3 regions of the Actinomadura citrea genome follow, and region 1 is predicted to be linked to each of the others. Evidence: riboswitches for the same ligand, from Rfam matches in the RefSeq annotation. Region 1 holds a riboswitch; each other region holds the start of a gene.
The links. A riboswitch is a leader RNA that binds a small molecule or an ion and turns the genes downstream of it on or off. The one in region 1 is predicted to bind cobalamin.
Positions count from the first base shown of each region.

Region 2: another riboswitch for cobalamin. It lies ahead of cobN (cobaltochelatase subunit CobN); the one in region 1 lies ahead of BJ999_RS40325 (ribonucleoside-diphosphate reductase subunit alpha).
Region 3: another riboswitch for cobalamin. It lies ahead of metE (5-methyltetrahydropteroyltriglutamate--homocysteine S-methyltransferase); the one in region 1 lies ahead of BJ999_RS40325 (ribonucleoside-diphosphate reductase subunit alpha).

Region 1 is NZ_JACCBT010000001.1:8,799,925-8,807,247, forward strand. Features, by position in the region: gene BJ999_RS40325 (ribonucleoside-diphosphate reductase subunit alpha) at 1-1,666, opposite strand, end outside; cobalamin riboswitch at 1,804-2,020, opposite strand; gene BJ999_RS40330 (MFS transporter) at 2,127-2,756, shown strand; gene BJ999_RS40335 (YcnI family copper-binding membrane protein) at 2,833-3,543, shown strand; gene BJ999_RS40340 (copper resistance CopC family protein) at 3,540-4,073, shown strand; gene BJ999_RS40345 (group II truncated hemoglobin) at 4,144-4,911, shown strand; gene BJ999_RS40350 (GNAT family N-acetyltransferase) at 4,958-5,641, shown strand; gene BJ999_RS40355 (GNAT family N-acetyltransferase) at 5,858-6,394, shown strand; gene BJ999_RS40360 (carboxymuconolactone decarboxylase family protein) at 6,463-6,933, opposite strand; gene BJ999_RS40365 (TetR/AcrR family transcriptional regulator) at 7,071-7,323, shown strand, end outside.
Region 2 is NZ_JACCBT010000001.1:5,785,581-5,792,903, reverse strand. Features, by position in the region: gene cobM (precorrin-4 C(11)-methyltransferase) at 1-411, shown strand, start outside; gene BJ999_RS26945 (cobalt-precorrin-6A reductase) at 396-1,118, shown strand; gene BJ999_RS26940 (precorrin-2 C(20)-methyltransferase) at 1,109-2,596, opposite strand; gene BJ999_RS26935 (precorrin-8X methylmutase) at 2,596-3,216, opposite strand; gene BJ999_RS26930 (precorrin-3B synthase) at 3,213-4,307, opposite strand; cobalamin riboswitch at 4,379-4,502, shown strand; gene cobN (cobaltochelatase subunit CobN) at 4,556-7,323, shown strand, end outside.
Region 3 is NZ_JACCBT010000001.1:3,615,795-3,623,117, forward strand. Features, by position in the region: gene BJ999_RS17035 (WGR domain-containing protein) at 90-1,523, shown strand; gene BJ999_RS17040 (YkvA family protein) at 1,634-2,023, shown strand; gene BJ999_RS17045 (aldolase/citrate lyase family protein) at 2,127-2,534, shown strand; gene BJ999_RS17050 (hypothetical protein) at 3,026-3,220, shown strand; gene BJ999_RS17055 (DUF4873 domain-containing protein) at 3,350-3,601, opposite strand; cobalamin riboswitch at 3,744-3,966, shown strand; gene metE (5-methyltetrahydropteroyltriglutamate--homocysteine S-methyltransferase) at 4,087-6,339, shown strand; gene BJ999_RS17065 (NAD(P)-dependent oxidoreductase) at 6,369-7,091, opposite strand; gene BJ999_RS17070 (RNA polymerase sigma-70 factor) at 7,116-7,323, opposite strand, start outside.

The DNA of each region.
Region 1 (7,323 bases):
CGAGGTCGGCCGACGCGTTGTAGGCGGCCAGCGCGATCTCCTCGGCGACGCGGGTCGACAGCTCGCGCGCCTCGTCGGAGTCGAACGGCAGGCGCAGCGTGAAGAACACGTCCGCGAGGCCCATCACGCCCAGCCCGACCGGGCGCCACTTGCGGTTGGCCGTCTCCGCCTCGGGCGTGGGGTAGAAGCCCCGGTCGATGGTGCGGTCCAGGAACCGGACCGCGGTGCGGACCGTCGACCGGAGCCGCTCCCAGTCGACGCCGGACGGCCCCACGTGCGCGGCCAGGTTCACCGATCCGAGGTTGCAGACGGCCGCCTCGCCGTCGCCCGTCACCTCCAGGATCTCCGTGCAGAGGTTGGACAGGTGGACGACCTTGCCCGGCTCGGCGGTCTGGTTGCAGGCGCGGTTGGCGGCGTCCTTGAACGTCATCCAGCCGTTGCCCGTCTCGGCGAGCGTCCGCATCATGCGTCCATACAGCTTGCGGGCCGGGACCTGGCGGACGAACCGTCCCTCCCGCTCCGCCGCCCGGTAGGCCTCGTCGAACTCGTCGCCCCACAGGTCGACCAGCTCGGGGACCTCCTTGGGGTCGAACAGCGACCACGCCGCGTCGGCCTCGACGCGGCGCATGAACTCGTCCGGGATCCAGTTGGCCAGGTTGAGGTTGTGGGCGCGGCGCGCGTCCTCGCCGGTGTTGTCGCGCAGCTCCAGGAACTCCTCGACGTCGGCGTGCCACGGCTCCAGGTACACGCACGCCGCGCCCTTGCGGCGGCCGCCCTGGTTGACGGCGGCGACGGACGAGTCGAGCGTGCGCAGCCACGGGACGATCCCGTTGGAGTGCCCGTTCGTGCCCCGGATCAGCGAGCCCCGCGACCGCACCCGCGACCAGGAGATGCCGATGCCGCCCGCGTACTTGCTGAGCCGCGCGACCTGGCCGTACCGGTCGTAGATGGACTCCAGCTCGTCGCGCGGCGAGTCGAGCAGGAAGCACGACGAGAGCTGCGGGCGGCGGGCCCCGGAGTTGAAGAGCGTGGGCGAGCTGGGCAGGTACGACAGGGTGCTGAGCAGCGCGTACAGCTCGGCGGCCTCGTCCACGGTCGCGGTGTCGCCCGTGGGGGGTCGACCCTCGGCACCTTCCGGCCCGCCATCGTCGGGGAATTCGCCGGGGAAGACGAGGCCGCAGGCCACCCGGAGGAAGAAGTGCTGCGGCCGTTCCAGGACGAGCCGCGACCGCGGATGCCTGAGCAGGTACCGGTCGTAGACCGTCCGGAGCCCGAAGTACTCGAAGCGGTCGTCGGCCCCTTCGTCGATGAGCGCGTCGAGGGCCACCGCGTTGGCGGCGACGAAGGCGGCCAGGTCGTCCGCCAGGAGGCCCTCCCGGTGCGCGGCGGCGACGGACTCGGCGAACGTCCGGACGCCGGCGGCCGCGGCCTCGTCCCGGATCCGGCCGCCGAGCAGCCGCGCCGCGGCCTTGGAGTACCCGGGATCGGCGGGGATGAGCGCGGCGGCCTCCCCGATCACGAGGTCCCGCAGGGCCGCCGCGTCCAGCCCGTCCGCGGACCGGACCGCGGCCAGCACCCGTCCGGCCTCGGCGCCCGGTACCCCCTCGCAGGCCGCCTCGACCTCGATGGCGATCTCCGCCGGCGGCGCGGCCAGAACCTGTGTCACGTGCATCTCCCCTCGCATGCCGCCTCGCGGAGGCATGCGAACGGCGCGCGGCGGTCGGCCGCGCTCCGTCCCCGGCCCACCCGCGAGGCCTGGACGTGTCGATCCGGGACGGACCCGGAACCCAGATGAGGCCGGTCTCCCGGTCTCGCGTGCGGGCAGGTCTTCGGACTCGCGGGCGCCGCCTCTTCCGAGGCGTCCTACTGGCCGTCGCTTCCCGGGCCGCCGGGCCCAGTGCTCGATGACGGCGGTCGTTCCCGCTCACCGCTGCGGGGCAGTCCCGGATTCCCACCGGGTTCCCTCTCACGCCGCCCCCGCCGCGAGCGGCGGGGGCGGACCAGCACGGGACTGAACCCTACATCTAGTCGACGATCAACGCACAACCCCAAGATGTTGGGCGTGTCAGCGGATGTTCGGGGGCGGCTGGGCAGAGCGCGCCGCGGATGGGACGATGGGGGCCGTCATGAGCCCCCATGCGCCGCAGCCGCTGTTCCGGCCCGCCCGCGCGGTGGTGTTCGCCACCGTGTGCGCGACGCTGGCGTCCCTCGGGCACGTCCTGGCGGGCGGCGCGGCGGTGCCGGCCTGGGCGGCGCTCACGGGCTTCGGCGCCGTCCTCGGCGTGACGCTGATGCTGGCGGGCCATGAGCGCTCGCTCGCGACGATCCTGGGCGGGCTCCTCGGCGGGCAGTTCGCCCTGCACACGCTGTTCACCGCGGCGACCGCGTCCCACCACACGCCCGAGGCGCACGCCGCCATGACCGGCGCCGTGGAACCCGTCGCGGTCCCCGCCGCCCACGGCGGCAACGGCCTGGTGATGACGCTCGCGCACTGCACGGCCGCGCTGGTGGCCGCGTGGTGGCTGCGGCGCGGCGAGCGGGCCGCGTGGTCGCTCGCCCGGCGGATCGCCGCCCTCGCGGACCGTCCGATCCGGCTGCTACTGGCCCTGCTCGCCGTGGAGCCGGCCGAGCCTCCGGCCCGCCCCCTTCGGACGGTGCCCGCGGCGGCCGCCGTCACGGCCACCGGACGCGCCCTGCGGCACCAGGTCGTCCGGCGGGGTCCGCCGCGGCGTTCGAGGGCGCTCGCTCACTCCTGAGCCGGAGCGCCGTACGTCACCGGACGCCGGTTCTCGGCGCCCGGCCATTCCCGTACGTCTCGAACGGAGTTCCGCAATGCGCTTCCTTCCGCATGCCCGGCGCGCCGGCGCCGTCGCGTCCCTCGCCTCCCTGTCCGTGATCGGCCTGGCCGCGGCGGCGTCCGCGCACGTCACGGTCAACCCCAGGACCGCCGAGCAGGGCTCGTACTCCAAGGTCTCGTTCCGCGTGCCGAACGAGCGCGACGACGCCTCCACCACCAAGCTCGTGGTGAACCTGCCGACCGACCACCCGCTGTCGTCGGTGTCGGTCCGGCCGCTGCCCGGCTGGACGGTGAAGGTGGACAAGTCGAGGCTGCCGAAGCCGGTGAAGACCGAGGGCGGCGAGCTGACCGAGGCCGTCACGAAGATCACCTGGAGCGGCGGCAAGATCGAGCCGGGCCGGTTCGAGGAGTTCGACGTCTCGATGGGGCCGCTGCCCACCGACACCGACCAGCTCGTGTTCACGGCCGACCAGACGTACTCCGGCGGCGAGGTCGTCAAGTGGGAGGAGCCCCCGGCCGAAGGGGCCGACGAGCCGGAGCACCCCTCGCCGGTGCTGAAGCTCCTCCCCCAGGGCTCGACGGCGACGACCGGCATGACCGCGCAGGTGAAGCCCGCCGCCGCGACGTCGTCCGCGTCGCCTGACGACGGGACGGCCCGGCTGCTCGGCGGCATCGGCATCGCCGTCGGCGTGGTCGGCATCGCGGTCGGCGCCTACGGCGCGACCCGGGCGCGGAGCCGGGCATGACCCGGGCGGCGCTGCGCGGGGCCGCCGGTGCCGCGGCGCTCGCGGCCGTCCTGGCGACGACCGCGGTCCCGGCGTCGGCGCACACGACGCTGACGTCGGCGAGCCCGGCGAAGGACTCGACGGTCGCGGCCCCGTCCCAGATCGTCCTGACGTACGCCGACCCGGTACGGCTGCCGCGCGTGGTCGTGACCGACGGGTCGCGCAAGCAGTACCAGGCCGGGTCGGCGCAGGCGGTCGACAACAAGGTCACCCAGGCCGTCGGCGGCACGCTGCCCGACGGGAAGTACACCGTGGGGTGGCGCGTCGTCGCGTCGGACGGCCATCCGGTCGAGGGCACCTTCACGTTCACCGTGCAGGGCTCGTCCGGGGCCGCCCAGCCCCCCGCACCCTCCCCGGTCCGGACGAACCTCGTCTCCACCGGGGATTCCGGGGGCTCGTCGGGCTGGCTCTGGATCGGCCTGATCGCCCTGGTCCTCGCGGCCGCGGCGGGCGCCGTCGCCTGGTTCCGCCGCTCGCCCACCCAGGATTGATCTTTTCGCTTCCGGTCGGATGATTACAGGATTACAGTGATAATCCGACCGGAAGCAGCCTGGGGGCACAATGATCGTCGAGTACATCCGCTACCGCATCGAGCCGCAGGACGCGGAGGACTTCGAGGCCGCCTACGCGCGGGCCTCCGTCCCCCTCGCCGCCGCCCCCGAGTGCGTGGACTACGAGCTGTCCAGGTGCGTCGACGAGCCGTCGTCCTACATCCTGCGCATCTGCTGGACGTCGGCCGACGACCACATGCGGGGCTTCCGGGGCGGCGAGCACTTCCCCGCGTTCTTCGCCGAGATCAAGCCGTACGTCCAGCAGATCGAGGAGATGCGGCACTACGAGCGGACGGCGGTGCGCGGCGCCGGTTCGTCCGTCCCGACCATGTACGACTGGGCGGGCGGGAGCGAGGCGTTGGAGCGGCTCACCGAGCACTTCTACACGATCGTCCTCAAGGACGACCTGCTGCGCCCCCTCTTCGAGCACATGTCCCCGGACCACCCGAAGTGGGTCGCGGCGTGGCTCGGCGAGGTCTTCCGCGGGCCCGCGCGCTACAGCCGCGAGCGCGGCGGCTACCACCACATGGTGAGCCACCACCTCGGCAAGTCCATCACCGAGGCGCAGCGCCGCCGCTGGGTCTCGCTCCTCATGGACGCGGCGGACGAGGTCGGCCTCCCGGACGACCCGGAGTTCCGCGCCGCGTTCGCGTCCTACCTCGAGTGGGGCACCCGCATCGCCCTCGCCAACTCCCAGCCGGGCGCCGAGCCGCCCCTCGAAGCCCCCATGCCCCACTGGGGCTGGGGCGTCGCCCCGCCCTACGTCCCCGCCGACTAGCATCCAGGGCGCTGATCCTCACGCACGGCCTGGGAGGTACCGCACCATGGCGGACCGGGACGACGTCGCCCTCGACGACCCCGTGGGCGAGTCGCTTCGCGGTCACCACGCGCACCTTGCCCGCCGGGTCGGCCGGGCCGCCACCTACCGGCCGGAGGTCTCCACCTTCTCGACGGTGTCCGCCGACCCGGGCCCGGCGGAGTGGGCCGACCTCGCCCGGCTGCTCGGCCGAGGCGAACTCGCCGACATGTTCAGCAGTCCGGCGGCCCCGCCGCCGGACTGGGAGCCGGTCTTCGTTCTCGAAGGCCTCCAGATGGTCTGGTCCGGGAGCGGCGAAAGCGAGACCGGCGTGGTGGAACTGGGCGCGGACAGCGTTCCCGAGATGCTCGACCTCGTCGCACGGACCCGACCGGGGCCGTTCTGGCCGCGCACCCGCGAACTCGGCGCCTATGTCGGCATCCGCGACGAAGGCGCACTGGTGGCGATGGCGGGCGAACGGCTCCGGCCTCCGGGATGGACGGAGATCAGCACCGTCTGCACCGCCCCCGAGGCGCGCGGGCGCGGCCACGCCGCACGCCTGATCCGCGCGCTCGCGACGCGCATCGCGGCCCGGAACGAGCGTCCCTTCCTGCACGTGGCCGAGACGAACACCCCGGCGATCGCGCTCTACGAACGGCTCGGCTTCAAGACCCGGGGGCACGTGACGTTCCGCGGCTTCCGGGTTCCTTGACCGCCGCGGGCACCATCACCGCCGCGGACGCTCGGGCCCGTCGCGACAGGCAGAGGCCGGTCGCACTAGGTGGGCCGGTCGTAGTACGCTCTGCGGCGTTCCTGCGACAGGGGAGGTTGATGAATATGGCCCGCGTGGCGCTTCTTCAGCACGCCCTTGTCCGGGCCGCCCGCGGTTGAGCGCGGCCCGGTCGTCCAGAATGACCAGGAGCCAGACTTGTCTTCTTCCGACCTGACCACACCAGGCCTGCCCGACTCAGACCCGGCCAACGCCGACCTGACCCACGCGGACCTGACCACGGACCGTCTCGTCCTGCGGCCGTGGACGCCCGGCGAGATCTCCGTCGTCGTGTCCGGCGGCAGGCTCGCCCATTGGGCGGACGACTTCCCCGCCGAAGGCGACCTCGCCATCGCCGGCTTCATCGCCGAACACCCGTCCGCGTTCGGCGAGCACGGCCAGCGCCAGATCATCGAACGGTCCACCGGCCTGGTGGTCGGCGCCGTCGGCCTGTTCTGGCCGCCCGCCGACGGGGCCGTCGAGTTCGGTTACGGCATCGTCCCGTCCCGCCGGCGCCGCGGGTACGCCACCGAGGCCGCCCGCGCGATCGTGGCGTTCGCCCTGACCGCGCCCGGCGTGGACAAGGTCGTCGCGACCGTGGAACCGTCCAACCCCGCGTCGGCCCGCGTCCTGGTGAACGCCGGCCTCCGCCAGGTCGGCACGGGCGAGGAGCTCATCACCTACAGCACCGCCTGACGGCGGGGCCGAGCGTCGTGCCGCCCTTCACCTCGGGTGAAGGGCGGCACGTCCGTTCTCCGGTCCGGTCAGCCGAACTGGCCGGCCTGGTAGGCGCCGGCGGGCTGCCGGGTGATGACGTTCATGCGGTTCCAGGCGTTGATGAGGGCGATGAGCGACACCAGGGCCGCGAGCTCCTCCTCGTCGTAGTGCTTGGCCGCGGTCCCCCAGACCTCGTCGGAAACGCCGGTGCCGTCGGCGAGGCGGGTCCCCTGCTCGGCCAGCTCCAGGGCGGCGCGCTCGGCGTCGGTGAAGACGGTCGCCTCCCGCCAGGCGGAGACCAGGTTGAGGCGCACCGACGTCTCTCCCGCGTGCGCGGCTTCCTTGCTGTGCATGTCGACACAGAATCCGCAGCCGTTGATCTGGCTGGCCCGCAGCTCCACCAGGTGCACCGTCGTGGACGGCAGCGTCGATCCGGAAACGGCCTTGGCCGCCGACTGCATGTACTTCATGAACTTGCCGGCGGTGGCGGTGCCGTAGTAGTTGAAACGGGCGTCCATGGTGATCTCCCTTGCCGTGTGGAGGGTTGCACCAGGTTGACGGGGCGGACGCGCGGGTTGTGACACCCCGGAAAGTGACCCCCCTCACCTCGGCGACCCGGGCGGGCGGCGGGCGGGAGGCTGGGAACATGGGGGGCATGGCGAGGGCGATCGAGGAGCCGCGGAACGCGCGGAGCCGGCGTTCCCGGACGGCGCTGCTGAGTGCCGCGCGCGAGCTCGTCGAGGAGCACGGGATGGCGGCGACGACAATGGCGGCCGTCGCCGAGCGTGCCGGGGTGTCGCGGCGGGCCGTCTACCTCCACTTCGCGTCGCGGGCCGACCTCATCAATGAGCTGTTCGACCACGTCAACGAGGTCGAGGACCTGCGGGGGCGGTTCGCGCCGGTCAGCG
Region 2 (7,323 bases), 3.0 Mb from region 1:
GCGGCGGCCTCGCTCGGGCGGGAGCTGACCGTCCCCGGCGTCGGCCAGACCGTGATCCTGACCCGGACGGCCGTCCGCGCCACCCCGATGCCGGACGGCGAGGACCTCGCCACCCTCGGCGCGAGCGGCGCCACGATGGTGCTGCACCTGGCCGTCCAGCGCATCGAGGAGGTCGCCGCCGAGCTGCTGCCCCGCTACGGCGCGGACTGCCCGGTCGCCGTCGTGGCCCGCGCCAGCCGCCCGGACGAGCTGGTCCTGCGCGGCACCCTCGCCGACATCGCCGCCCTGGTGCGCGAGGCCGGAGTGCGGCGCACCGCGGTGATCGTCGTCGGGCGCGTCCTCACCGCGTCGGCGTTCCCCGACAGCCACCTCTACAGCGCCGGGCGGGACCGGGCGTGCGGCGCGTCCTGATCCTCGGCGGGACGGCCGAGGCCCGCGCGCTCGCGGCCCGGCTGACCGGTGTGCACGTCGTCTCCTCGCTAGCCGGGAGGGTGTCCGACCCGCGCCTGCCCGCCGGCGAGGTCCACATCGGCGGGTTCGGCGGCGCCGAAGGGCTCGCCACCTGGCTGCGCGAGCACCGGATCGACCGTCTCGTCGACGCGACGCACCCGTTCGCGGAGCGGATGAGCGCCTCCGCCGCGCGCGCGTCCCGGCTGACGGGCGTGCCGCTGCTCGCGCTGCGCCGCCCCGGCTGGGTCGAGGAGGACGGCGACGACTGGCGGCGCGTCCCGTCCCTGCCGGCCGCCGCCGCCGCGCTGCCGGACGGCGCCCGCGCGTTCCTCACCACCGGCCGCCGCAGCATCCCGGTGTTCGCCGCGCGGACCGGTGTGTGGTTCCTCGCCCGGTCGGTGGACCCGCCGGAGCCGCCCGTCCCGTCCCACGTGCACGTCCTGCTGGCGCGCGGCCCCTACACCGTGGGCGGCGAGCGCGCCCTGATCCGCGAGCACCGCCTGGACGTCCTGGTCACCAAGGACAGCGGCGGCGCGATGACCCGCGCGAAGCTCACCGCCGCCCGCGAGGCCGGGGTGCCGGTCGTGATGGTCGACCGCCCGGCCCTCCCCGGGAGCGTCCGGGCGACGGACGACGTGGCGGCCGCGGCGGCCTGGGCTCAGGGGTAGCGGCGCGGGGTGTAGACGACGCCCCGCTCTGTCACCCGGGTGGCGGACGACCCGACGATGAGCAGGCAGCGCATGTCGACCCGCTCGGGGTCCAGCTTGCCGAGCGTCGTCACCGTCACGGTCTCCTCCGGCCCGCCGACGTCCCGCCCGATCACCACCGGGGTCTCGGGGGAGCGGTGCTCGAGCAGCAGGTCGCGCGCCGCCGGGAGCTGGTGCCTGCGCCGGCTCGACGAGGGGTTGTAGAGGGCCAGCACCAGGTCGGCCTCGGCGGCGGCCGCGAGCCGCCGCCGCACCACGTCCCACGGCTTGAGGATGTCCGACAGCGACAGGACGCAGAAGTCGTGCCCGAGGGGCGCGCCCGCCCGGGCGGCCACGGCCTGCGCCGCCGTCAGGCCCGGCACGACCTGCACCGGCACGTCCGCGAACGCGTCCGCGTCCGCGGCCTCCAGCACGGCCGTCGCCATCGCGAACACCCCGGGATCGCCGGACGAGACGACGGCGACGCGGGCCCCGTCCCGCGCGAGCGCCAGCGCGTGCCGGGCCCGGTCGGCCTCCACCCGGTTGCCGGACCCGTGCCGCCGCTGCCTCGGGTTCGGCGGCACCCGGTCCAGGTAGGGGCCGTAGCCGACGAGGTCGGTCGCGGACGCCAGGACGTCCTGCGCCTCCGGGGTCAGCCACGGCCGCCCCGCCGGGCCGAGCCCGACGACCCACACCCCGCCGGCCCCTTCCGGCCGTACCGGGGGAGGAGCCGTGAACGAGCGCTCCGCCGGGCTCGTCAGCAGCGCGAGCGACATGTAGGGCACGTCCGCCGGATCGACGTCGGCGAGCGGGAGGACGCGCTGCCGGTCGGTGGCGGCCCGCTCGACGTACCAGCCGTCGCCGAGCCGTCCCGCGTCCTCGAAGGCCTGCCTGACCTTGGGGAACGTCCGGCCGAGCTTGAGGACCGCCGCCGCGTCCGCGGTGCGCAGGCGCGCGGCCAGCTCCTCGCCGGGCAGCGTCCCCGGCAGGACGGTCAGCGTCTCCTCCCGCTCGACCAGCGGGCGCCCCGCCGCCGCCGACGCGGCGCTCAGCGACGTCACGCCCGGCACCACCTCGGCCGGGTAGTGCGGCGCGAGCCGCTTGTGCAGGTGCATGTACGACCCGTAGAACAGGGGATCGCCCTCGCTCAGCACCACGACCGTCCGCCCCGCGTCGAGGTGCGCGGCGAGCCGGGCGGCGCAGTCGGCGTAGAAGTCCTCCAGCGCCCCCTGGTAACCGCCGGGGTGGTCGGTCGTCTCCGTCGTCACCGGGTAGACGAGCTGCTCCTCGATCCGTCCGTCCCGCAGGTACGGTTCGGCGATCGCCCGGGCGATGCTGCGGCCGTGCCGCGCGCAGTGGAAGGCGACCACGTCCGCCTCGCCGATCAGCCGCGCCGCCTTCACCGTGACCAGCTCCGGGTCGCCGGGCCCGACGCCCACGCCGAACAGCCGTCCCGCCATCACTCCGCCTCACTGGCGATGGCGTTGACCGCCGCCGCCGTCATCGCGCTGCCGCCGCGCCGCCCGCGCACCACCAGATGGTCCAGGCCGCTCGCGGCGAGCGCCTCCTTGGACTCGGCCGCCCCGATGAACCCGACCGGGATCCCGAGGACCGCCGCCGGGCGCGGCGCGCCCTCCTCCACCAGTTCCATCAGCCGGAACAGCGCGGTCGGCGCGTTCCCGATCGCGACGACCGCGCCGCCGAGCCGGTCGCGCCACAGCTCCAGCGCCGCCGCGCTGCGCGTGGTGCCGAGCCGCTCGGCCAGCTCGGGCACGCCCGGGTCGCCCAGGGCGCACACGACCTCGTTGCCGGCGGGCAGCCGCGCGCGGGTCACGCCGGACGCGACCATCCGCGCGTCGCACAGCACCGGCGCGCCGGCCAGCAGCGCCGCCCGCGCCCGCGCCACCACCCCCGGCGACCAGGCGAGATCCTCGACGAGGTCGGTCATGCCGCAGGCATGGATCATGCGGACCGCGACCCGCGCCACATCGTCCGGCAGTCCCGACAGGTCGGCCTCCGCGCGGATCGTCGCGAACGACCGCCGGTAGATCTCGGCGCCGTCCCGGACGTAATCGGTCACTGCCGTCCCTCCGCCGTCCTCAGCACGACCGGGCCGCGGGGCATCCCGCAGCGCCGCTCGCATCCCGTCCAGTGGACGGGGGTCTCCGGCGCGCGGGCCAGGCCGTCCACGAAGCGCCGCGCCTCGCCCTGCACGTCGCCGCGCGACTTGGCGCATCCGGGGCTGCCGGTGCAGGCCGTCACGCCCACCCACGGCGACGCGAAATCGGTCGCGAAGCCCGCCGCCGCAAGCGCCGCGGCCGCACGGCGCGCCCCGTCCCGGTCCAGGTCCACCAGCACCACGCTGCGCCACGGCGTCACCCGCACCCCGTGCGCGACTCCGGCGAGCGCCTCGGCCTGCGCGCCGGACAGCCGGCCGAGCGGGGGCACGACCTCCAGCGCGGCGAGCCCGTCCCGCTGCGCGACGATCCCGGCGTGCGGCGGAGCGGGGTCGGGGCGCGGCGGCGTCTCCCGCACGGCCGCCCCCAGCCGCTCCGCGACGAGCCGCGCGCCGTCCGGCACCTCCGCGAGCCTCCAGGCGTCGCCCCGGATCTCCAGGAACGCCTCCGCCGCCGCGAGCAGCGCCGCGACGGGGTCGCCCGGGACGGGTTCGAGGGACGTCCCGGCCAGCCGCAGGCCGCGGGCGGTGTGGGCCGCGTCGGCGTCCAGCGCGGCCATGTCGCCGGTGCCGTCGTCGAGCGCGAACAGGAAACGCCCCGGCAGGCGGGCCAGATCCGGACGCGCGCAGAGCCCCTCGTCCAGCGCCCTGACCAGCGGGTCCGTGGCGATGACGCCGCGCGGACCGCGCCCGCCGAGCGGGGACGCGACGATGTTGCGCACCCGCTCGTGGGTCGCCGAGGGCAGCAGCCCGGCGGCCTCCAGCCGGGCCGCGAGGGCCGCGGTGTCGCGGACGCCGCGCACCTGGAGGTTGCCGCGGGACGTGAGTTCGATCACGTCCCGCCCCAGCTCGCGGGCGGCGGCGCCGAGCACCGCGAGCTGCGCGGCGGACACCGCGCCGCCAGGGACGCGGACGCGCGCCAGCGGCCCGTCGGCGGCGTCGTGGGTGCGCAGTGCCCCGGGGCACGCGTCGGCACGGGCTCTGACATTCGGCACGGGGAGGATGTTAACCACAGTTTGCAGGGCGACCGCGCTGCCGTACTCTTCTGCTCAGACGATGGCAATGGGAGGAAGCCGGTGCGAATCCGGCGCGGTCCCGCCACTGTGACCGGGGAGCGAACCCCGCTGTAGGCCACTGTCCGCAGGGACGGGAAGGCCGGGGCGAGCATCGATCCGGGAGCCAGGAGACTCCTGCCGTCGCGACACCCGCGACCGGGGCGAGGACCCCAGGGGGAGGATGCGCCGTGCCCGAGCACAGCCGCACGGTCCTGTTGCTGTCGACGTCCGACACCGACCTGCTGAGCGCCCGCGCTTCCGGCGCCGCCTACCGGCTCGGCAACCCGGCGCGGCTCACCGCCGCCGACCTGCCCGAGCTGACCGAGGGCGCCGACCTCGTCGTGGTGCGGCTGCTCGGCGGGCGGCGCGCCTGGGAGGACGGTCTCGACGCGCTGCTCGCGGGCCCCCGGCCGGTCGTCGTCCTCGGCGGCGAGCAGGCCCCCGACGCCGAACTGATGGAGCTGTCCACGGTCAGCGGCGGGGTGTGCGCCGAGGCGCACGCCTACCTCGCGCACGGCGGTCCCGCCAACCTCGCCGAGCTGCACGCGTTCCTGTCCGACACCGTGCTGCTGACCGGGCGCGGCTTCGCGCCGCCGGCCCCGACGCCGACCTGGGGACGGCTCGACCGGGCCGCCCGCGACGGCGATGGGCCCGTGGTCGGCGTGCTCTACTACCGCGCCCACCACGTGGCGGGCAACACCGCGTTCGTCGAGGCGCTCTGCGCGGCCGTGGAGGACGCGGGCGGGCGCGCCATGCCGGTGTTCTGCTCGTCGCTGCGCACCGCCGAGCCCGAGCTGCTGGACACCCTGCGCCAGGCGGACGCGCTGGTGGTGACCGTGCTCGCGGCGGGCGGGTCACGGCCCGCGACGGCCGGGGCGGGCGGCGACGACGAGGCGTGGGACGTGGGCGCCCTCGCCGCGCTGGACGTCCCGATCCTGCAGGGCCTCTGCCTCACCACGAGCCGGTCCGACTGGGAGGGCGGCGACGAAGGGCTGTCCCCGCTGGACGCGGCGTCGCAGGTCGCGATCCCCGAGTTCGACGGGCGGATCATCACCGTCCCGTTCTCGTTCAAGGAGGTCGACCGGGACGGGCTCACCGTCTACGCCGCCGACCCCGAACGGGCCGCGCGGGTCGCCGGGATCGCCGTCCGGCACGGCCGGCTCCGCCACACCCCGGCCGCCGGGCGCCGCCTCGTCGTGATGTTGTCGGCCTACCCGACCAAGCACGCCCGCGTCGGGAACGCCGTCGGCCTCGACACCCCGGCGAGCACCGTCCGGCTGCTGGCCCGGCTCCGGGACGCCGGGTACGACCTGGGGGAGGGCTTTCCCGGCGTCGACGAGCAGGACGGCGACGCCCTCGTCCACGCCCTCATCGCGGCGGGTGGCCAGGACGAGGACTGGCTCACCGAGGAGCAGCTCGCCGGCAACCCCGTCCGTATCTCCGCCTCGTCCTACGAGCGCTGGTACCGCACCCTGCCCGCCGATCTGCGCGAGGGGATGGAGCGGCACTGGGGCCCGCCGCCGGGGGAGTTGTTCGTCCAGGACGGCGACATCGTCCTCGCCGCGCTCCGCGCGGGCAACCTCGTCGTCATGGTGCAGCCGCCGCGCGGCTTCGGGCAGAACCCCATCGCGATCTACCACGACCCCGACCTGCCGCCGAGCCACCACTACCTGGCGGCGTACCGGTGGCTGTCGGACGAGTTCGGCGCGCACGCGATCGTCCACGTCGGCAAGCACGGCAACCTGGAGTGGCTGCCCGGCAAGGCGGCGGGCATGTCGGCGTCGTGCGGCACCGACGCGGCGCTCGGCGACGTCCCGCTGATCTACCCGTTCCTCGTCAACGACCCCGGCGAGGGCACGCAGGCCAAGCGCCGCGCGCACGCCGTCCTCGTGGACCACATGGTCCCGCCGATGGCCCGTGCCGAGACCTACGGCGACATCGCCCGCCTCGAACAGCTCCTCGACGAGCACGCGACGATCGCCGCGATGGACCCGGCGAAGCTGCCCGCGATCCGCGCGCAGATCTGGACGCTCATCCAGGCCGCCAGGCTCGACCACGACCTCGGCCTGGACGACCGCCCGCACGACACCGAGTTCGACGACTTCCTCCTGCACGTCGACGGCTGGCTGTGCGAGGTGAAGGACGCGCAGATCCGCGACGGCCTGCACGTCCTCGGCCAGGCGCCCACCGGCGCGGTCCGCGTCGACCTGGTGCTGGCCATGCTCCGCGCACGCCAGATGTGGTCGGGGCGCGAGACGCTGCCCGGCCTGCGGGAGGCGCTCGGGCTCAGCGAGGCCGGCGGCGAGGCGCTCGCCGACGTGGACGCCGCCGAGGCCGCGGCCCGCGCCCTCGTCCAGGCCATGGAGGACGCCGGCTGGGCCGTGGGCGCGGCCCGGGAGACCGCCCGGGACGTTCCGGCGGAGCGCCGCGAAGCCGTGACGCGCGTCCTGGAGTTCGCCGCCGCCGAGATCGTCCCGCGCCTGGCCCGGACGTCCGACGAGCTCGACCACGTCCTGCACGCCCTGGACGGCGGCTATGTCCCGGCGGGCCCGAGCGGGTCGCCGCTGCGCGGCCTCGTCAACGTCCTGCCGACCGGTCGCAACTTCTACTCGGTCGACCCGCGCGCCGTCCCGAGCCGCCTCGCCTGGGAGACCGGGCAGGCGATGGCCGACTCGCTCCTGGAGCGCTACCGCGCCGACCACGGGGAGTGGCCGCGCTCGGTCGGGCTGTCGGTGTGGGGGACGAGCGCGATGCGCACGGCGGGCGACGACGTGGCCGAGGTCCTCGCGCTGCTCGGCGTCCGCCCGGCCTGGGACGAGGCGTCCCGCCGCGTCACGGCGCTGGAGCCGGTGCCGCTCGCCGAGCTCGCCCGGCCGCGCATCGACGTGACCGTCCGCATCAGCGGCTTCTTCCGGGACGCGTTCCCGCACGTCGTCGCCATGCTGGACGACGCCGT
Region 3 (7,323 bases), 5.2 Mb from region 1:
CGCTTCTCGCGGATCTGTCGGACGTGATCTGTACTGTCGGCGACATCCGGGCCAACGGGTTCGCGACATCAGGTGATCGAGAGGCTGGAATGGCGGAGCACCGCACGTACCTTGAGTTGTCCGAAGACAACGCCACCGCTCACAAGTTCTACGAGGTGGTCCGCTCCGGCACCCGAGTCACCATTACCTACGGAAGGATCGGCGCCTCCGGCCAGGTGAAGGTGTCCGATTTCGCGACCGAGGCCAAGGCCGAGACGGCGGCCGCCAAGAAGATCGCGGAGAAGACCAGGAAGGGCTACGCCCCGGCGGTGCGGGGCGTACGGCGGGCCCGCCCGGTCAGCAGGCGCTCCATGGTCAGCACCAGGTCGACCGCCCGCCAGGCACCGGTGCTGTGGCGGTTGGCCACCGGCGCCGCCGCGTTCGGCATCTTCGTCGACCAGGACCGATGCTGGGTCGGCAACCAGAACGGCGACGTGTACACCGTTACCACCGACGGCACCGTGACCGGCCATTACCGCCTGCCCGACGGGGTGAAGTGCATCGTCGCCGACGACTTCTGGATCTACGCCGGCTGTGACGACGGCCGTGTGTACGACATGAGCGGCAAGGTTCCGCACGTGGCCTACGAGATCTCCGCCGATGTCGACATCTACTGGCTGGACATCGACGACGCCATCCTCGGAGTATCCGACCGCAACGGCCGCGTCACCGCCGTCGACCACGAAGACGAATACCAATGGTCACGCGACGTCGACGGCGACTCCGCCTGGATGGTGCGCTGCGACGCCGGAAGCAACACCGTCTTTCACGGCCATTCTCGCGGTGTGGCCTGTTATTCGGCCGCCGACGGCAAGCCGGTCTGGCAGACGCCGGTCGGCGGCGGCGTGTTGTTCGGATGGCAGGAAAACCGTGCGGTGTACGCCGCGACCAGTAATAACGACGTCTACCGGCTGGCCAAGGGCAACGGGGAGGTCGAAGCGGTGTACCGCTGCGACGCCGCCGTCTTCTCCTGCGCGGCCTCGCCCGACGGGCGCTATGTGTTCGCCGGCGACAACCACTCCTCCATCTACTGCTTCGACGAGGACGGTACCCGCCTGTGGAAACTCGGCACGGGTCACGGCTCGGCCTATTCGATGCAGTTCCTGGACGAGCGGGTCTACATCGTCACCACCGACGGTTCGCTGCTCTGCATCGACGCCTCCGAAACGGCCATCCATGCGGCCCACCAGGGATCGGTCCCCAAGCCCGTTGATGTGAAGGTCGCCGCGTCGCTGCCGACGGCCGAGCCGGTGACGGTGCTCGAGACCACCTCCCAGCCCGGTGACGCCGTCATTCTGGAGTGCTACCAGGACGGCTCCCGTCACCGCGTGCGCGTCATCAGCGAGGGTTACGAGCGGGGATGGAACGTGCAGTTCCCCAAAGAGATCCGCCAACCCGGCGCCCGCTACGCCGTCGAAGGCGTCCGCACCTCCGGGCGGGGTGGCTTCTACCGGGCCTACGGCGAGATCAGACGCCTCCTCTGACGTCTTGAGTTCGAGCGCCGACGTCGCGGAAGGGCATTCGCGTCCGCGAAGCCGAGTGAAACCGTCTGGGACGGCAATACCCGGGGGGACACGTCCCCCCGGAGGTGCGCATGGTCTGGCTCGGACTGGTCCTCGTCGTCGCGGGTGCCGTCCCGGCACTCACCGTGGACGGTGATCTGGGCGGTGTCGACATCACCGTGGCGGGTGCCGCGGTCATGGCCGTCGGCGCGGTCCTGCTGGTCGCGGGCATCCTGCGGCTACGCGGTCGCCGCCGCGCCGGGCCGGCCGGCGCGGCCGCGCAGGCCTACTACCGGACGTCCACCGGAAAGATCGTCGCGATGGTGATCGCGGTGATCTACATCGTCTCACCGGTCGACCTGATCCCGGACGTCTTCCTGCCGTTCGGGATCGTCGACGACGCCACCGCCCTCACCTGGCTGCTGTTCGCGCTCGGCCAGGAGTACACGCGACGGTCTCGCACGGAGCGCCGCGCCCCCTGAGGCCGCATGCCGGCGGCTCGCTCGAGAGCCGCGCGCCGCGTCCGTCACCTCGCAGTGCCGACCTCCTGGGCGAAGGCCAGCAGGGCTGCGGCGAAGCGGCCGGATGCAGCTCGGCGAGGCCGACCTGGCCGCCGACCTCGGCGTCACCCCCGGCCCCGACGAATCCGAGCTGCTCTGGGCCAGGTCCCAGGTGATGGCGGCGTCGGCCGCCGCCGGCCTGCCCCCGCCGCTCGGCCCGGTCTCCACGCAGTTCCGCGACCTCGGGGCGTTCCGCACGACCACACCGCGCCTCAAGCGGCTCGGATTCCGCGGCCGCGCCTGCGTCCACCCGGCACAGCTCCCGGTCGTCGCGGAGGTCTTCACCCCGACACCGGCCGAGCTGGACCGGGCCCGCTCTCTGCTGGCCCGCTACGAAGCGGCTCTGGCCTCGGGCTCCGCCGTCTTCGTCGGCGACGACGGCCGCCTTGTCGACCAGGCCGTCATCCGCGCCGCCCGCGCCCTGCTCGCCTGACCACCGAGCACTTCTCGGGCGCGCGGGTTGACGCCCTCGCCGCCGTGCGTTCCTGTTCGGTCGGCGCCTCCGCTGGACGAAGGCGGTGCTTATCTCGACCAGCGTGATGCAGTCTGGTCTCGGCCGTGAGTTCGTGGGCATTGGCCGCCACGGACTGCCGAGATGTCTTCAGTAGTCAAAGAAGAAATTTGGAACGATCCTGAGCGCTCTGACTCGGGTGAACATTGTCGAGACGCCGGGATCTGCACCCACGATCCGCTACCGCCCGGATCGGCAGGGCGGCGGTCTCCGCAGCTCAGCGCCGTGATTCGGACTCGGATGCCGACGGCTGTGCGCCCGAGATCGTTTCGGCCATCAATGGTCGTGGCCGCCTTGCCTCCTCTGGTCCTTCGTGGACGGTCAGGAGGTAGGAGCGGCTCATACTGAGCGTTCCGCGGGGTGCCTCATCAGAGCCACACCTCGACAAAAACCAGATGAAAGGAGTCGGGCTTTTGCGCGGCTACCTGAACACGCTCCTCCAGGTCACCACCATCGGGCTCGTCGTGCTCGTGCTGGGCAACATCGGGTTCGGTGAGATCTGGGACGCTGCCAAGGACATCTTCCCGTCCTGGGGCAGTTTCTTCACCTTCGTCTTGGTCATGGCGGGGCTCTCCGGCCTCGTCTTCGCCTGGTCGAAGAACCACTGATCGCACCGCAGGAGTGACTCCTGCATGCGCAGCAACACGGAATGGGGTCCGCGCACTGAGGTGCGCGGCCCCGTTCTCTTGTCCCAAGCAGCTCACAAGCGAGCCCCGCCGGTCGATGGGACGCCTGGGTCAGGCGAAGGGCGGCGGACCACTTCCGACCAGCGTGATGACGTCGGACCAGACCGCCGAGCCGCCGAGCGTGACCTGTGCTTCGCGGCCGTCTGGAAGTCTCAGCGTCTGGTCGTGAGCGCCGCTGGCGTCGAAGTCGCCGATGGTCGCGGTTCCGGACCACTCCCGCTGTTTGGCGCGCAGATCGACGTAGACCTCGATCTCGGCTCCGTCGCTGCCGATCAGGGTGGCGGGCCCCCGGTAGCGGCTCACGCGTGGATCTTCTCGTCAAGGCCGACGTGGTTCGTCTTCATGAAGACGCACCATAGCGTTCAGGTGGGACGTTCCCGCCCGCACTGCTTCTCAGGGCTCAACGTGGTCCGAGCGGGTTTGTGTATGCCGTCATCCCGGCCGTTAGACTCCAACGTGCGGAAGGTTCGCCCGTGCCTGCGTGGTAGGGGCGTCGTAAGAGGGAACCCGGTGGGAATCCGGGACTGCCCCGCAGCGGTGAGCGGGAACGACCGCCGTCATCGAGCACTGGGCCGCCGGGCCTGGGAAGCGACGGCCAGTAGGACGCACCTACCCAGGTAGGAGCGGTGCCCGCGAGTCCGAAGACCTGCCTTCGCCCGTGCGCCGGCTGGCGTGCGGTGGTCTGCGGCCTCGCGGGAGGGCCGGCGGGCGGCACAGGCGGTTTTCGGCGCCGTGCCGTGCACGTCCCTCCCCGGTTGGCCGCCTTTGGCTCAGCGAGGGAAGCTGCCATGAAAACCACGATCCTCGGTTACCCCCGGATCGGGACGCGCCGCGAGCTCAAGTTCGCCACCGAAGACTTCTGGGCGGGACGCATCGACGCGGCCGCGCTGGAGAAGGCCGGCGCGGACCTGCGCGGCGCCGTCTGGACAGGGCTGCGCGACGCCGGTCTGGACGCGATCCCGTCGAACACCTTCTCCTTCTACGACCATGTGCTGGACACCAGCGTCCTGGTGGACGCCGTGCCCGAGCGCTATCGGGGCCTGGACGGCCTCGACCGGTACTTCGCCATGGCGCGCGGTGTCCAAGACATCCCGGCGATGGAGATGACCAAGTGGTTCGACACCAACTACCACTTCATCGTGCCGGAGCTGGGGCCGGACATGCGGTTCCGGCTGCCCGGAGGGGTCACGTCGAAGCCGGTCGCGGAGTACCTGGAGGCCAGAGCCCTCGGTATCGAGACGCGGCCCGTGCTCGTCGGACCGCTGACCTACCTGCTGCTGGCCAAACCCGCGGCGGACGCGCCCGCCGGCTTCCGCCCGCTGGACCTGCTCGACGGGCTGGTGGAGGTGTACGCCGAGCTGCTGGAGCGGCTGGCGGGGGCGGGCACCGAATGGGTGCAACTGGACGAGCCCGCCCTGGTGGCCGATCGGACCGACGGGGAGGTCGCCGCACTGGCCCGCGCGTACGCGCGCCTCGGTGAGCTGTCCAGCCGGCCGCACCTGCTGGTGGCGACCTACTTCGGCACGATCGGAGCCGAAGCGCTGCGCGCCCTTGCGTCCTCCCGTGTGGAGGCCGTCGGGCTGGACTTCGTCGCCGGTCCCGGCAATCTGGACGTGCTCGCTTCCGTGGGCGGGCTGCTGCGCAAGACCGTCATGGCGGGCGTCGTCGACGGCCGCAACATCTGGCGCGCTGACCGGCAGCGGGCCAAGGCCGCCTGCGCCACGCTGCTCGGTCTGGCCGACCAGGTGGTCGTGAGCACCTCCTGCTCACTGCTGCATGTCCCGATCGACCTGGACGCCGAGGACGCGCTCGATCCGGCGGTGCGGGGGCGGTTGGCGTTCGCCCGGCAGAAGGTCGGCGAGGTCGTCGCGCTCGGCGAGGCGCTGGGCGAGGACGCGGCCGGTCCCGCCGCGCAGGTTCCGGCGTCCACCGCCGGGATCGACCACGAGGTCCGGGCTCGCCTGGACACGCTCGGCGGTTCCTCCCGCGGGGACCGCGAAACCCGGTTCGCCGCGCAGCGCGCCTCGCTCGGGCTGCCCGACCTTGCCACCACCACGATCGGCTCGTTCCCCCAGACTCCGGAGGTGCGCAGGGTCCGCGCGGACCGCCGGGCCGGACGCATCTCCGAGGACGACTACAGCCAGGCGATGCGGCAGGAGATCGCCCGCGTCATCGCGCTGCAAGAGGAACTCGGTCTGGACGTGCTCGTGCACGGCGAGCCCGAACGCAACGACATGGTCCAGTACTTCGCCGAGCAGCTGGACGGCTACGCCGCCACCGAGCACGGATGGGTGCAGTCCTACGGGTCCAGGTACGTGCGGCCGCCGATCCTGCACAGCGACGTCGCTCGTCCCCGTCCGATGACCGTCGCGTGGACCACCTACGCCCAGGGGCTGACGAGCAAGCCGGTCAAGGGCATGCTCACCGGGCCGGTCACCATGCTGGCCTGGTCGTTCGTCCGCGACGACCAGCCCCTGGCCGAGACGGCCCGCCAGGTCGCCCTCGCGCTGCGGGACGAGATCGGGGACCTGGAGTCGGCCGGTATCCGCATCGTCCAGGTCGACGAGCCCGCACTGCGCGAGCTGCTTCCCCTGCGTGCGGCCGGCCACGCCGCCTACCTGGACTGGGCCGTCGGAGCCTTCCGCCTGGCGACCTCCGGGGTGGCGGACACCACGCAGATCCACACCCACATGTGCTACTCCGAGTTCGGTGAGATCATCGATGCGATCGGGGCGCTGGACGCCGACGTCACCAGCGTCGAGGCGGCCCGTTCGCACATGGAGCTGGTCGGCGACCTCCGTGCCGCCGGTTACGAGAACGGCATCGGCCCTGGCGTCTACGACATCCACTCGCCCCGCGTCCCCTCGGCCGACGAGATCGAGGAGAACCTGCGGCGCGCGCTGCAGGTCGTCGAGCCCGCCAAGCTCTGGGTCAATCCCGACTGCGGGCTCAAGACCCGCGCTTACCCGGAGACCGAAGCGGCGCTGCGCAACCTGGTGACCGCCGCACGGCGAGTCCGCGAGGACGCCGCCGCGCGCTGAGCCGCGGCCGAACGGCGGCGCACGCCCGGTCAGAAACCGGCGTGCGCCGCTCCCACCTGCGCCTGACCTGACGCCTCGCGGCGGATCCACTGGAGCAAGGTCGGGTTGTCGACAGTGGTGATGACACTGATGGTGCTGCGGAGGTGGCGGTCGTGGTCCAGCAGGGCCAGAAGGCTCGCGGCCAGGTCCGCGCGGGCGGTGTATCTGCCCTCGGCGTGGCCTTCGACAATGGTGTAGTCGGTGACCGACGGCAGGTGGTAGAGCCCGCTCGGGCGCACGATCGTCCAGTCCAGATCGCTCTCCCGGACCAGCGTCTCCATCCGCCGCATGTCGTCGTACAGCGTCTTGCCGAGGACCCGGGTCACGTAGGGCAGAAGTACCCGGTTGAACAGGATCCCTGCATCGGCGTAGGGCCGCGGGTCGACCCCGGTCGAGCTGACAACGGCGAGCCGGCGCACCCCGTGCTTCCGCATCGCGGCGATGATGTTGGCCACGCCCTGCGAATAGGTGCTGATCGGCTTCTTCCCGGCCGGCACCCCCAGCGTCGACAGGACCGCGTCCTGCTTCTCCACGGCGGCGTGGACGGCATCTCGGTCGAGCACGTCCGCACCGACCACCTCGAGCCGCTCATGGCGCAGGGGGAAGGAGTCCGGCCGCCGGGTGACCGCGGCGACCTGATGCCCGGCGGCGAGGGCCTGGCCGGTGAGCAGGCGGCCGGTGGGGCCGTTGGCTCCGAAAATCGTGACACGCAAGACGATGTGTCCTTTCCGCGGTTGCTAGGAGTGCCGTCGCTCGTCCGGCCGGGCGGGATCCTGGCGAGCCCGCTGTGCCTCGCGCAGGATCGCCCAGGCATCCGCGACCGGGCCCACGTGGGCGAGCTTGTCGGGGTTGCTCATCGTGCTGATCGTCTGGATCCGACCGTCGAGGATGTCGAGGGTCCAGGTGTTGACGACCTTGCCGTCGCGATCGCGGAAGACGGCGCCC